DNA from 4 places in the Paenibacillus allorhizoplanae genome. Region 1 is predicted to be linked to each of the others. Evidence: predicted binding sites of a transcription regulator. Region 1 holds the regulator's gene; each other region holds the start of a gene.
What was found. Region 1 encodes Rex, which represses fermentation and respiration genes when NADH is low (regulators of the CRP and FNR family bind a similar motif). Its sites were predicted from a motif close to TTGTGAAATATTTCACAA; they were not measured.

Region 1 (3,836 bases):
AAATGGCGTTGAAGTCGTGATTGCAGCCTTGCTTGCAGCAATCATCTGGAACTTACTTACCTGGTACTTGTCTATTCCATCTTCGTCCTCCCACACGTTACTTGGTGCCTTAGCTGGTGCTGTAATTGCAGGAGCAGGCTTCAATGGCGTTAACTGGAGTGGTTTCACACAAATTATTATCATTCTTATTTTATCGCCGATTATCGCTTTCGTTCTAGGTTATCTCATTATGGTATTGATCAAAAATATCGTGCTGTGGTCAGGTAATACATCCAGATCCAAACTAAATCGTGGTTTTCGTACGTTACAAATCATCTCTGCCGGTTTACTTTCGTATTCCCATGGTGGTAACGATGCGCAGAAGGCGATGGGGATTATCGTGTTTGGTCTTGTTGCAGCCGGCGTTCAAGATGATTTGAATGTACCGATCTGGGTAAAAATTGCTGCAGCCCTCGCGATGGGCCTTGGTACATCCATTGGCGGATGGCGGATCATTAAAACAGTCTCGGGTAAAATTGTTAAAATTGAGCCGATCAACGGCTTTGCCTCGGACTTAACATCATCGATTGTCATTCAAATCTCAACCTTCATTGGTAAACCATTATCCACAACACATGTTATTTCCTCTGCGATTATCGGGACAGGCAGTGTCATGCGATTCCATGAAGTACAATGGGGTACGGTTGGTCGAATGTTAGTCACTTGGGTTATTACCATTCCGATCTCCATGGTTCTTGCTTACACCCTGTACTTTGTGATATTCCGTTTAATCATGTAGTAATAAAAAACAAAGGCACGACCCGCTGAAGCTGCGCGGGTCGTGCCTTTTTCATGCTAATCGAGATAATAAGCTAAGCTTTGAAGCTCTGTCGTGAAATCCGCATAATGCACGCGTACATCTGGCGGCACCTTAATGATGACTGGCGCAAAGTTCAGTATCGCTTCAATGCCACAAGCAACGAATTCATTCGCTACATTCTGTGCTTCAGCCGCGGGAACGGTAATAATACCGATCCGCACACCAAGCTCAGACATAACTGACTTCATTTTATCCATGGGGAGCACAACCAAATTATTAATCACTTCGCCTGTCTTTGAAGGCATGGCATCGAATAAAGCCACAATTTTCATATCATTACGTAAGTACGTATTATAATTGCAAAGTGCTCTGCCTAAATTTCCTGCGCCAACGAGGGCAACTTGAATATGTCGATCTAACTTCAGAATCTGGCGAATCTTCTCTATCAAGTAATTGATATCATAGCCAATCCCTTTTTTGCCAAACTCGCCAAAATAAGCTAAGTCCTTCCGAATTTGAGCAGGATTCAGATCTAATTTCTGACCTAAATCCTGAGAAGACACCGTGGACACATTGTTCATTTGCAACTCGTTTAGATAGCGTAAATAGATAGGTAATCTGCGGACAACAGCTTCTGAAATTTTTTGTGTTTTCACGAATTAAGCTCCTCCCATCCATTGCTCAATCCTCGGCAGCATTTGTTCGCAGGTCATGTGCTCGATCTTCGGACCAGGCAACGAATAGAGGAAGTGCTTGCCATAATACGTCTCAATAACACGTGTATCATAGATAATAACGATCCCTTTGTCTGACGCCCTCCGAACTAATCGACCGAAGCCTTGTTTAAATCGAATAACAGCTTGAGGAACAGAAAATTTCATAAATGGATTCTCATTGCGCTTCTTGATATTCTCACATTTGGCTTCGACAAGCGGGTGATTAGGCGGTTGGAATGGGAGACGAATGATCGCCAGACAACTTAACGCATCTCCTGGAATATCTACACCTTCCCAGAACGAACTAGTGCCCAGTAACACGCACATTTTATTATCTTGGAACATTCGGGTCAACTTACTGCGATTGCCGCTGTCAACACCCTGACCAAGCACAGTGATGCCATGTGGGTTGAGCTTTTCCTTCATTCCTGCATGAACAAGCTTCAACATCCGGTTCGAGGTACATAGAACTAGCATTCGCCCCTTTGTCACCTGTGCAACATCACTTAGAGAGTTGATCAGTGCTTCGATAAAAACGGGATCTCCCGCTCCCTTGATCGTTGGAAAATTACGTGGAATGACGACCAAAGCCTGCTCACGATAGTTAAAAGGTGACGGTAATTGCACTGTTTTCAGCTTACCTGACTCTTCGTCTTCTGGAATGGCTAAGCCTAGCTGCTCCGCCGAGTACTGGAACGATTTATTCACCGAGAGCGTTGCGGAGGTCAAGATAATACTGTCTTTCGTTTCAAAGAAATGCTGCTGCAGCAACCCACTAACATCCGTTGGAACGGAATTCAGTTGAACCGATTTGGCTTTCGCATACGTGCCAGCTTCAATCCAATACACGTACCCTTCATCTGCCATTTTCATAAAGAAATGAAGCGCATCACGATGCGCATACAGCTCTTTCACAGTTCCATTCAGATCGGTCACTAACCCTTGAACACCAAGTCCATCTTGCTGCTCCTTTAGCTCACTCAACAATTTATCCAAAGTTCGCAAAAGTTCACTCGCATTCAGATAAATGTTATCCTCCATAATCAACAACTCACGCCAATTCGCAGGCAGAGTCTCCGGCTTCAAACGCAGCACATATTGCGAAGTTTCCGATTGTGAAGGATCACTTCTGGAGGAAACCAACTCGTACAGGGCTTCACTTAAACGTTCCCAGTCCTCTTTGATCGAAATGATTTTCGGAAACAATCCATCAATCGTGTTACTCCATGCGGCTGCTCGCTCCCCTGCCTCATCCGATTTCTGTAATCGGAAACGAAGCATTGGAAGCTGTCCGCTTCGATTATCCTTATACAGCCACAATAAGGAATGGTAAAACGCAGAGGCATGCAGCTCGATCCCGAGGTGCTTACTTGCCACTTCTTCAAAGTGATGCGCCTCGTCAATCACAAGGTGCTTGTAGGACGGCAGAAGGCGGTTCTCAGCCTTCATATCCGTAAAGAGGAGGGAATGGTTCGTGATGATCACATCAGCCGTATTGGCGTCATTACGAGCTCTGTGGTAGAAGCACTTCTTATACCAAGGGCACATGCGGTTTAGACAGGAGTCCGTGTCACTCGCAACCGAGTACCAGAATTGGGCACCTTTGTTGCCAAAGTGCAGTTCTTCCTCATCCCCATGTTCGGTTTCACTTAGCCAAACAACCATTTGCGCGGCCGTTATCGGGTCTTCTCGGCTATTTTCGTAGTCCCGTGTTGTGAGCTTCGTCTCAAACTTACGAAGGCACAGATAGTGACTTCTTCCTTTGAGGACAGCTGCTTTGAATGGAATAGGAAAAATTTCTTTTAATAGAGGGATATCCCGCTCACGCAGCTGCTCCTGCAAATTAATCGTATGTGTCGAGACGACAACTTTCTTCTCATATTTCAAACCGTAATAGATCGAAGGAATCAAGTATCCCAGTGATTTGCCTGTCCCTGTTCCCGCTTCGATCATCAAATGCTGATCTGCCTCGAGAGACTTCTCCACTTCCAGAATCATTTGATCCTGAGATTCACGATCCTCGTACACCTCGAATCGTTGTTGGAGCGCGGATTTCAGGCCTTGCTGAAAGGCTGTAAAAGAATTTCCTAACGCTGCCGTTACTTCGTATTCAGAGCGCGGATCTTCGTCTTCTCCCCAATCCGTCACATTCAAGGTAAATTGACGGAAGTAACGATTCGTATCCATATCGACACTTGTTACTGACTCTTTATATAAACAAATTTCGTCCAAAAACCACCCCAAATCGGTGTTACCGTTTTCGAAAATTTGGTTCAACCGTTGCACCGTTAAGAGAGGCAGCCCCAGTAAGCGATCCAAGC
Region 2 (3,836 bases), on a different contig from region 1:
CCACATGTGTGGAAGATCCGCTTTTTTCACGCCTAATAAGTCAAGACGCTGTCCTCCTGTAACCTTCACCATCTTCACTTCATACTTGTCTGCGACATCGGCAATTTTCCGAAGCTGCTCGGGAGTGGTAACCCCGCCATACATACGGGGAACCACAGAGTAGGTACCGTCTTTCTGGATATTCGCATGCAGTCTCTCATTGACAAATCTGGAATCCCGCTCATCCTCATGAGCTTCTGGCCAAACCATCCCAATATAATAGTTAATGGCGGGTCTACATTTCGAGCATCCTTCCGGATTATGCCATTCTAACACGTTCATCACTTCTCGAACGTGGGATAACCGTTTATCTCTGATTGCAGCAATGACATCTTCACGGCTATGGATGGTGCAGCTACAGAGCGTTTCTTTGACCGCATGGTTTCCTTCATAACGGTCGCCTAATGTCAGAGCAAGAAGCTGCTCCACCATCGGCTTACAGCCCCCGCATGATCGGCTGGCGCCCGTACATAATTTTATTTCTTCTACCGTGCTAAGCCTCTTATCCGTAATGGCTTGAATAATCATACCTTTGGTAACCCCGTTGCAGCCACATACGATCTCATCGGTTGGCATCGCAGTGACGAAAGCCAAAGGATCCGATCCCTCTATTGAGGGCGTGCCCATCAGTTGTTCATGTATCTCCTGCGTCATCGGTTCCTGAGCCTTTATCCATTTCAACAGTTGGGCGGAGTCACTCACGTCACCGAACAACACGCCTCCGATAATGCGATTTTTTTTAAGCAGCACCTTTTTGTAAGTTTTCTTCCAATTATCTTGTAAGCAAATAACATCAACATCCGGCCCATCTTGAAACGCCCCGGCGGAAAAAACATCCACGCCGGAAATTTTGAGTTTGGTAGATACAATCGATCCTTTATAGGGTTCCGTTGGCATGTCACATAGATGCTTGGCTAGCACAGCCCCTTGCTCAAATAACGGAGCTACTAAACCATAGCTGACACCACGGTGCTGGTTGCATTCCCCTACAGCGAATACACCCTGAGCACTTGTTTGCATAAGATCGTCAACAACAATACCCCGTCTTACTTCTAAACCGCAATTTCGAGCAATTGTCGTTTCAGGAGCAATCCCCACCGCCATTACGATAAAATCCGCTTCAAGTACGGAACCATCTTCGAAGAGAAGTCCTTTGACATGTTCACCGCCAAATATTTCAATGGTCTTTTTATTTAATTGAAAATGCATGCCTTGCTCTTCCAGTTCTGTCTTCAACATGGCAGATGCTGCTGTATCGAGTTGTCTCTCCATTAAGTCTGAGAATAAATGTACAACGGAAACATCCATGCCTAATTTAAGAAGTCCCCTGGCAGCCTCGAGTCCAAGCAAACCGCCGCCAATAACAGCTGCTCTCTTAAACACGCTTGCCGCATGTACCATTCTGTTGCAATCATGAATATCACGGAAGCTGACAATCCCATCTTTATCGATGCCTGGTATAGGAAGCATGACAGGATTGGAGCCGGTCGCTATGATGAGTCTATCGTATGGCTGAGTCTGTCCATTGCTCATGTGTACTTGTTTAGAAGTAAGGTCTATTTGAGTAACTTCAACGCCTATTAACAATTGAATATGATTTCTTTCGTACCAGTCATAATCATTAAGAATAATGTCGTCGAATGTCTTGCTTCCTTCGAGCAAGTAAGACAATTGAATACGATTATAATTAGGGTGCGGCTCTTTACCAATGACGGTAATCTCATACTTGTCTGGTGTCAATTTCAATATTTGTTCAATCGTATTGATTCCCGCCATTCCATTGCCGATAAGTACCAGCCTTGGTCGATCTGCTTTTACAGGCATGCTCTTTTCCTCCTGACAAATCTGTCTCTCTTAGATATGTTCAAATTCCATATTCTTTTGCTACTCTAATCATAGATCTATTGGTAGTCGAACGATGTGAGAATTGTCACAACTTATACTAAGAAAGAGGTTTATTTCTAGATGCAAAAAAAGAGGCATGGTAGAATAACCCATACCTCCTTCTATCATGCGGTTGTAATAAGTCCATACGTACCATCGTTTCTGCGATAAACAAGTTCAGTTTTGCCCGAATCTCTGTTAAAAAACAAGTGGAAGTTATGGTCAAGCAACAGCATTTGAAGAATTGCTTCCTCAATATCTTCTGGTTTATTCGGAACGGTCTTAACGCGGGCTACTTCAAATGGAGAATCATTCTCCCTGCTTGCATGTTCCATGCTATCAAATGAAAGAACCCTTAACCCGCTTTGCTGGCGCATTCTATGCTTGATCTTGTCCTTTAACTTTCGCGTCTGTCTTTCTAATTTATCAGCGACAACATCGATCGATGCGTACATATCATCTCGTTTTTCTTCTGCACGAAGCACGGTACCTTTGCAGGTGATCGTTACTTCTACAACATGAATTTGTTTATGCCCCTGAACCGAAAGGGTAACATGCATGTCACAAGCTTCTTCAAACCAAGATGCCAATCGCCCCAATTTGCGTTCCACATATTCCTGTAAGGATGGGGTTACTGTTAAATCTTTTCCATGTACAATCAGTTTCATTCGGCTCATCTCCTATGAGAAAAAGGATTCCAAATCTGTCAGCACTTTCTCTGTTAACGGAAAAATAAGTTGTTCTTCCATGGTAAAGTGGTCATTTAATATCAAACATGCTTGTAAGAGATGCGCTGCCGCCTCTGCTAATCGCTTCTTCACAACAAGAGGCGTTACCTCAATAACAGCTTCTTGAAAGGATTGGATAAACGACATGCCGAGTTGATGGTCTTTTTCCAATACCCAGAAAGAAGGCATGATAGAAGGCATCGATGGACGATGAAAATACGTTAACAGGAACGGAAACAATTCCTGTTCCTCCCATTCTGAGTGTCGTTCCAGCTCATCCACAAATTGATCAGTCTGTTTTCTGAGTTCCTCGACAAGCTGTATGCCCTTTACCGAATCTTCCAATAGCATCAGTTCCTTGGCACTCGTTTCAAGCATCCTTAGCTTTTCTCTCAATTCCTCATGCTCTACCCTTAAACGATCGGTAGCAAAAGCAACCTCCTCCGGATTTGAAGAAGCAATCCCCAAGGTGTAGCCTGTGGAATGAATCACCATACAGAGTCCCTCCTAAGGTAATCATTTCGTTTTCTATCTATCTTTAGTATAGCTACAAGTGCAGGTTCTCGCTGTGCGATACATCACACTATCCACCGATATGAGACATTTCAACCTTATGTGCGGGAGTCGTCTGTGCTAGTCTTGTTTCGGAATACCGATCTTGACGCATTCCCCATACTTGAACAATCAATAATCGTAAATCTTCATCGCTTGCTCCTTCTCTGATCACACTTAGCAGGTCTGTCTTGTCTGAAGCAAACAAACATGTATACAAATGCCCTTCCGCAGACAACCGTGCCCTTGTACAAGTGCTGCAGAACGCTTGAGTCACTGAAGAGATCAAACCAATCTCTTCCCGTGAACCCTGATAACGATAACGTGTTGCAACTTCGCCAATATAATTCGATTCCACCCGTTCCAGCGGCATCTCTTTATGAATGATTTCAATAATCTTTTTGCTGGGAACGACATGTTTCAAATTCCATCCATTACTATTACCAACGTCCATAAATTCAACATATCTCAAAATGTGCCCACGCTCGCGGAAGTATTTGGCCATCGGAACAATATCCTGGTCATTAACTCCCTTTTGCACAACCATATTCACCTTCACGGATAATCCTACGGAAGCCGCAGCATCGATGCCTTCCAGCACTCCTTTTACCGAAAATCCTCTCCCGTTCATGG
Region 3 (3,836 bases), on a different contig from region 1:
TTCGGGATCGGATATGAATTGAATCCTTATCGCCCATTATCACAACCTGGTCAGTTTGCCAGTGAAGAGACATTAAAGATTATTGGCCCAAAAGGGCAGTTTAACAAGGTTCGAGTTCTTGGTCCCTTACGAAAAGAGACACAAGTAGAAATATCCATGACAGACTCTGTAGCCCTAGGAATAGAGGCTCCTTTACGTGAATCCGGGGACTTACGTGAGACTCCTGGGATTGTTCTATCGGGGCCGAAGGGCTCAGTCTCTTTAAGCAGTGGCGTTATCATCGCAGCTCGGCACATCCATTTTCACTCTTCAGAGGCAGCACGCTACGGAATTCTCGATAAGCAAGACCTGAGTGTACAAATCGAAGGCAACCGAGGAAGCGTACTTCATCATGTTATTGCTCGCGTGTCTGACCACTATCAATTGGAGCTTCATCTGGATACAGATGAAGCCAATGCAACTGGAGCTGAAAATGGGGATACTGCAACAATTATTTAGAAATAGGAATACTGGCATGCAGCAGAGGCAATACGACATTTCCGAACGGACTACAACTTAGAAACCAGCAATAAGTCAGTGACTCATTGCTGGTTTTCCTGAGCTCGACCTCCGCTAATTAAAAACACCCAATCATTCCCCAGTTGAGGAAGCGTTTATATGAATATTGGGCAGCATTAGTGCTCTCTCCAGTGCCGGAGCGCCTCGATATCATGAATCACAAACCCTGAACGATCCGTTTCTACAATGCCCTCCTTACGAAGCTGATTAAGCAGACGGTTAACCGTCTCCCTGGTCGTACCAATCGCATTCGCAATATCTTGGTGGGTCATCGGTATTTCAATAAGTAGTTTCCCGCTTTTCACCTTTCCGTTAGTCTCTGCGAGCTTAAGCAGAAATAGTTGCCCTCTGTTTTGCACATCTTGTCCTGTCAGTTCCTGCAGCTTCCCCTGCAGTTCAAGGATTTTCTCGCTCATCACACGTAAAAGTTTAACCGCTATGCCGGGGGTATTACTAAGGAAAACCTCAAAGTGCTTGATGGGCATCGCAAGTAGCGTCGTTGGTACAATTGTCTCTGCTGTAGCTGGATAATGATTCGCATGAAATAACCCGGTATGCGGGAACATATCACCCGTTTTCAGAAAAGATACAATTTGTTGATGGCCATTTTCGTCCGTCTTGTACGTTTTGATTAAACCATTATGGATGAAGTATACAGCTTCTTTCTCACTGCCTTCTGTAAATACAATTGCTTTCTTGCGATACGATCGCTGAATCATAATCCTGCAAAGACCTTCCATTTCTCCATCGGACAAATCGCGAAACAATGGAACTTGGCGAAGGATCACCCCGGGATCTATGTTATTTTCATTCATTGTCATCTTCCTTCCTGAACACTTATTTGGGCTGTACATGCAAAAAAGAGCCAGACTTCACTCCGGCTCAACCGCTTTTAGTTAAAAATAATCTAACTGCTCTCTTGCCAATTCAGACATATGCTCCGGTGTCAACCGTGGCTCCCAAACGACTTCAACCTTCACCTTAGTGATGCCTAGCTCCCCTTCCAACGCACGCGTAACCCCTCCAACAATGGTATCGTGCATAGGACAACCAGGTGTTGTCAACGTCATTCGAATAGAAACTTCTTCATCTATGAGAACGATCTCATAGACAAGGCCCAAATCTACAATATTAACACCCAACTCTGGATCAAACACTTGTTTGAGACACGTTCGGATTTGCTCCATCGACATGACTTGCTCCATAATGCCATCACTCTCCATTTTCCTTACCTGTTAATTCGTCTTATCTATGAGAACCTTGGCAGATCCGTCAGCCTGATTCTCCACTTGATACGGATAGCCTAATCGTTGTAATCTAACTCCACAATTCTTGCTTTCTTCAACATCCTTTTCACCTCATATCATGCCAATGAACGCTTCTCTCTGTGTCATACTATGACGTGCCGAGTTATACAGCCCCTTCATGCCTCCATACAAGGTATAGAAGAAAGCATCGGGAGCATTCATACTGAAGGTTAGATACTGCTTGGGATCGATTCCGAGCATCCGCTCAAACAAAGCGGCTGTGTCGTAGGCATAGAAGCAAAAGTAGGTGTAGTCAAACTCAGGCATTTTGTCACATATGGTGATGATATCCTCAGCAAACTCTTCTAGATGATCCGACGCTTCTTTTATCATCGTTAGTGCATCTTCCAATGTTGCTGTTATGCGAAGGGTGGTAGGATTAAGAACTTCCACTTTTGCCATCTGTTATATCCCCCCTTAACCAAGCTTCCCAATTTTCACTTGAAATGTTTCAGGTCCTTGCTCTAAGTACTTCCAAGAGAACAATCCAGGTCGTGTTGCTTCAAATTGAAAGCGCAGCGGGCGCGGATCGTGGTCATTAATCAGCAGCATGGCTTCCCCGGATGCAAGCTGATCAAAGGATTCAAAGATGACTTTGTGCTTTAACTGCGGGGGATACTCGGGAGCTTTAATTATAGTTGCGAATTGGTTCATGATTAACCATCCTCCTTGATATTCGTTCTCAATCACACCTTTAGTATACGAGAATATGGAGCGCCAGATTGTGATAGATATCACGATTATTAATAAATACAAAATCACACTTGCCAACATTACCCTCTATTTAGCATGACGATAAACCAAAGCATATATTCCAGAGACAAATAAAGCTCCGCCAATTACATTTCCCATGTACACCGGCACCACATTTCTCAAAAAATCCATCCATGTTGCCTGATTTGAGAAAATAGCCGCAGGAATGACAAACATATTGGCAACGACGTGTTGGAACCCGATCGCCACAAAAGCCATTGTGGGAAACCATATACCTATTATTCTACCTATATCATTATCTGTACTATAGGCTAACCAAACGGCAAGCCCAACTAACCAGTTACAGCCAATACCCGATAAAAGCGCTACTGAGAAGGGTTCCGCAGTTTTAGCGTGGACAATCTTTACAAGTTTAGTTAAATAAACCCCCTGTTCTGTTAAACCAACTAGATGTCCGAAAACATAAGCGATGAATACAGCTCCTAGGAAGTTTCCAACTGTAATGACAGCCCAATTATTAACTAGCTGGTGAAATTTGATCTTTCCGGTAAAGAACGCTGTAGGAACTGCCATCATATTACCGGTAAGAAGTTCGCCGCCTGCAATTATTGTTAATATCAGACCCAACGGAAACACAGCAGCTCCGAATATGCTGCCAACGTCACTCCATGGAGCTGGAAAGACTCCGCTGACCCTGATGTACAGCAAAAAGCCCAAGGCAATATAAGCGCCACCTAAAAAACCGAGAAGGAGCTGCTTCCTAAACCTTAACTGTGCCTTTTTTACTCCTGCTTCCACTGTACGTTCCCATATCTGCTCCGGCTTCATAAATCCCATGTGACTTCCACCTCCATGGCCCTTTACTTCAGTTTAGAGCATCTTTGAGAAATTGTATGTGAATTAAATCACAAATAGAGATAATCTAAAAAAGATATGACTCCACCCCATTGAAGGAAGAGTCACATCCCATAATTTACAAATTCACTTCACGGTCATTTTACAGGAACCATCAAGGTCACCGTGGATCCTTCTCCCAGCTCTGAGTGAATCGTTAACTTGCCGCCAATACTCTTAGCTCTCTCTTCCATACTAAAAAGACCTACCCCTCTAGAACTGCTATTTCTAACAAAGCCTTTCCCTCTATCCTCTATTTGAACCTCGACAACGGAGTCACTCTCATGGACGGTAACACGAGCCTCCGATACATCTGCATACTTGGCAATATTGGTAAGAGCCTCTTGTATCACACGATATATG
Region 4 (3,836 bases), on a different contig from region 1:
CTCAACGAATTGACCGCCTGAGAATACATCAACACCGGATACTTTGAGCTTCGTGTACAAAATAGAGCCTTCATACGGGCCTGTTTCTACGCCAGCCAAATGCTTAGCCAGTACGGCACCTTGCTCATAGAGCGGTGCAACTAGACCATAAGCGATGCCTCTGTGCATCGCACATTCACCAACGGCGTACACATTCGGAACACTCGTTTGCAAATAATCATTTACAATAATGCCTGGATTACACTCAACGCCAGCTTCTTTCGCAAGGGCTACATTAGGTCGAATACCGACAGCCATGACGATTAAATCAGCTTCAGCAATCGTGCCATCCTTAAATTTCAGGCCGGTTACCCGTTTGTCTCCCACAATTTCTGCCGATTGCTTCTCTAACAGAAAGTTGATGCCTTGCTCTTCAAGAGCAGCTTGCAGCATTTTGGACGCTGTGCGATCAAGTTGACGCTCCATAATCGTATCGACGATATGAACAACATCGACTTTCATACCGAGATTGAGGAAGCCACGCGCTGCCTCTAAGCCTAGCAAACCGCCGCCGATGACAATTGCTTTCTTGTACTTTTTAGCCGACTCAATCATGATTTCACAATCACGGATCGTTCTATAGGCCATGACGCCTTCTTTGTCTGCACCTGGCATAGGAATCATGAATGGATTAGAACCTGTTGCCAAAATTAATTTATCATAAGAAACGCTCAGGCCTTTATCGCTCGTGACGGTTTGGGCCAGAGTGTCGATGCCCGTGATGGTTTGATTCGTATATAAGGTAATATGATTGTTCGTATACCATTCATAAGGGTGGATAACGATATCCTCCACTTTGGAATCGCCGGAGAGCACATAGGACAACAAGATTCTATTGTAGTTGGGATGCGGTTCACTACCGAAAATCGTAACCTCATATTTATCTGGCGCCAGTTTTAGTAAATGTTCAACGGCATTAACACCCGCCATTCCGTTTCCGACCAGGACTAGCTTCTCTTTTTTGACTGTCATTGTGATCATCCTTCCATCCATTTACTATGGCATTCAATTGTATTTGAGTTGTGAGAAAAAAGGGTCATTTAGGAGCAAAGCTCCCAAATGACTAATTTGGGATATGGAGCTTGAGCAGTTCGATTGTTCGAAAGAACTGCAAAGACGCTAGTCGTAACGTCTTTGCCCATACAGCCTGAAGAGCAGGCTGCATGAGCAAAAACTTTACTGGATGTGCCGCTGACCACGTAGAATCAGCGGCGTTCCTGCTTATGTTAAGCCTGTATCGTATCCATGCTCGAAGACGCTACTTTCACCTTGCCGCCTTCGCCAATCCATGTACGTTTCCATTGCCCTTGAACAACCGCAATAATGACGATACAACTTAGTGCAATTCCACTGAGAATCAGGAAGCCTGGTGTGAAAGAACCCGTGGATAATTTCAGGTTTCCAAGAATTTTAGGCAAGAAGTAACCACCTAATCCCCCTGCTGCTCCAACAATTCCTGTCATCACACCAATTTCCGCTTTGAAACGCTGTGGCACGAGTTGGAATACCGAACCATTCCCCATTCCGAAGGCCATCATTGCAACGAAGAGCATGACTGTTGTCAAAGAAAGTGCAGGAAGCGTCGAGATACCTGCCATCATTAAACCAACAACGCCATATAGAACCATTAACATACGAATTCCGCCAATCTTATCTGCAAGCCATCCTCCAACGGGACGGAAGAAGCTACCACCGATGACGCATAAAGTTGTAAAGTCTGCAGCACGCACAGGAGAAAGCCCATATTGTGTATTAAAGAAAATCGTAAGATAAGATGCCATTCCTACAAAACCACCGAAAGTTACACTATAGAAAATACAGAACAACCACGAATCCTTCTGTTTCAATACTTTACCGTACTCTGCAATCGTTTTTGGTGCTGGTTTATTGGGACTATCCTTTGCCAAAATACTAAATATGACAAGCGTTATTGCGATTGGAATCATGGCAATTCCGAAAACAACGTGCCAGTCTCCATAATGTTGTGCTAAACGATTTGCAAACAAGGTAGCAAAAATCGTCCCGCTATTTCCTGCACCTGCAATCCCCATTGCTAATCCTTGATACTGTGGCGGGTACCAGCTGCTAGCGAGCGGTAGTGCTGCAGCAAAGCTTGCTCCTGCAATACCTAACATTAGAGCTACAAAATACATATCTCCCATCGTGTTAGCGAACTGCCATCCCCAGAATAATGGAATTAAGGTAAGAGAAAGCCCAATCTGTCCTGTTAGTTTAGGACCAATTTTATCCGTTAGTACGCCAAGTACTAGTCGTAAGACCGCCCCCCCTAAAGTTGGTAAAGCAACCAAATTAGCTTTTTGTGCGGCATCCAACCCAAAATCTTTGGCTAGGATGACAGCTAGCGGTCCAAGAAGCACCCAGACCATGAAGCTCATGTCAAAATACAAGAATGAACTGAACAAAGACCCTTTGTGCCCTACTTGCATAAAACTTTTCCGATCTACCATGCAATCCCTCTCCTTTTGTGAGGCTTTTCGCCTTCTTTTTGTCCTATCCATTTTCTTGACTGCACGTTGACAGAAAAGGCCGACAAACATACCCCTATCAATCATGGGATGTTTATCGGCCTCATTGCCACTGCTGCCACTTCCTCGTGGACAGCATGATAGATGTAATTTTTTCATTACATTGAACATAAAAAGCCTATCCAGTTACGTAATTGTAAGGGGATAGGCGCCGTTGCCTTCGTCGGGTGGCACATCATTGTGCCGATTTCTTAACTTGATTATACGATGCACTTAATTCTATGTCAATAAACTTAACACAAAAAAAATTATGAGAGAATTTGAGTAGCATATCGACAAATTTCAGGTGCATATGCTATAGTATTGCCGTATAATAATACCAATAATGATCGAATTAAGATCAAAACCTAACATGTACTTGTCATGAGTTAAAGTTATTCAAGATGGAGGTATTCCCATGTTGCAATCATTCATTCTGGTCGACGAGTTCATGACAACTCGCTCAGCTACCTCCTCTGAGCCCTCACATGCTGTTCGAACGGAAGACATGCAAGGAAAAGAATTTTTACCTGATGAAATCATGAAGGATTTGGGGTTCCGCATTTATACTTCATCTAATATGAAAGAAATTTCCTTTATCATCCCTAAGGTCGATGCTGTATTATTATCAGTAGGTCCCGAACAAGTCACAGATTGGCGTATACGCTTGCTTGCACAGCGGAGTCTTCCCATATTCTGGTGGTGTGATACGCAAACTTTTCCTTCTAATGAATGCAAGATGGATGCGGGAATAGATGGCTTGATCGGTCCCACGATGAGCCCACTAGAAATTCATTGTGCGTTGATACTGGGTGTGAACCATTATTTCCAACGAACCGAGTGGCATCAGGAGCGCGAACAACTGCTGTCCAAGCTTGAAGAACGTAAGTGGGTTGATCAGGCGAAGCGAATTTTATGCGAAATCAAAGGCATCTCGGAAGCTGAAGCTTATGATTTCCTCCGTAAACAAGCTATGAATGAACGTAAGCGTATGGTCGACGTCGCAACCTCCATCGTCAAGGTATATCAGATACTACAGGATCAGAACAAAGGGGGCCGCAAACGATGATATCCTTATTAAAAGAAGTAGGCCGCGGTAAACGCGGAGCCAGAGACCTTACCTATGAAGAAGCGGCTCAAGCAGCCGAACTCATACTAACCGGTGCAGCCACCCAAGCTCAGATCGGCGCTTTTCTTGTAGCTGAGCGAATTAAAATGGAATCGCCCGATGAAATCAAAGCCTTTATTCATGCCTTACGACAACGTATTAGC

Region 2: a site for Rex is predicted at 1,958-1,975, ahead of nirB (nitrite reductase large subunit NirB). Genes of this name have one in related genera too.
Region 3: a site for Rex is predicted at 2,588-2,605, ahead of L6I86_RS10270 (DUF2249 domain-containing protein). Genes of this name have one in related genera too.
Region 4: a site for Rex is predicted at 2,523-2,540, ahead of L6I86_RS32775 (nitrate/nitrite transporter). Genes of this name have one in related genera too.

The regions. Positions count from the first base shown of each region.
Region 1 covers NZ_CAKMMW010000002.1:605,518-609,353, forward strand. Annotated here, with positions in the region: gene L6I86_RS05330 (inorganic phosphate transporter) at 1-778, shown strand, start outside; gene L6I86_RS05335 (redox-sensing transcriptional repressor Rex) at 835-1,455, opposite strand; gene dinG (ATP-dependent DNA helicase DinG) at 1,459-3,836, opposite strand, start outside.
Region 2 covers NZ_CAKMMW010000004.1:396,194-400,029, forward strand. Annotated here, with positions in the region: gene nirB (nitrite reductase large subunit NirB) at 1-1,863, opposite strand, end outside; gene hpf (ribosome hibernation-promoting factor, HPF/YfiA family) at 2,049-2,591, opposite strand; gene L6I86_RS10370 (hemerythrin domain-containing protein) at 2,604-3,146, opposite strand; gene moaA (GTP 3',8-cyclase MoaA) at 3,235-3,836, opposite strand, start outside.
Region 3 covers NZ_CAKMMW010000004.1:378,909-382,744, forward strand. Annotated here, with positions in the region: gene pduL (phosphate propanoyltransferase) at 1-498, shown strand, start outside; gene L6I86_RS10255 (Crp/Fnr family transcriptional regulator) at 675-1,277, opposite strand; gene L6I86_RS10260 (metal-sulfur cluster assembly factor) at 1,455-1,781, opposite strand; gene L6I86_RS10265 (hypothetical protein) at 1,917-2,267, opposite strand; gene L6I86_RS10270 (DUF2249 domain-containing protein) at 2,283-2,519, opposite strand; gene L6I86_RS10275 (formate/nitrite transporter family protein) at 2,646-3,416, opposite strand; gene L6I86_RS10280 (PAS domain-containing sensor histidine kinase) at 3,572-3,836, opposite strand, start outside.
Region 4 covers NZ_CAKMMW010000035.1:4,038-7,873, forward strand. Annotated here, with positions in the region: gene nirB (nitrite reductase large subunit NirB) at 1-1,011, opposite strand, end outside; gene L6I86_RS32775 (nitrate/nitrite transporter) at 1,266-2,507, opposite strand; gene L6I86_RS32780 (ANTAR domain-containing response regulator) at 2,983-3,633, shown strand; gene L6I86_RS32785 (anthranilate phosphoribosyltransferase) at 3,630-3,836, shown strand, end outside.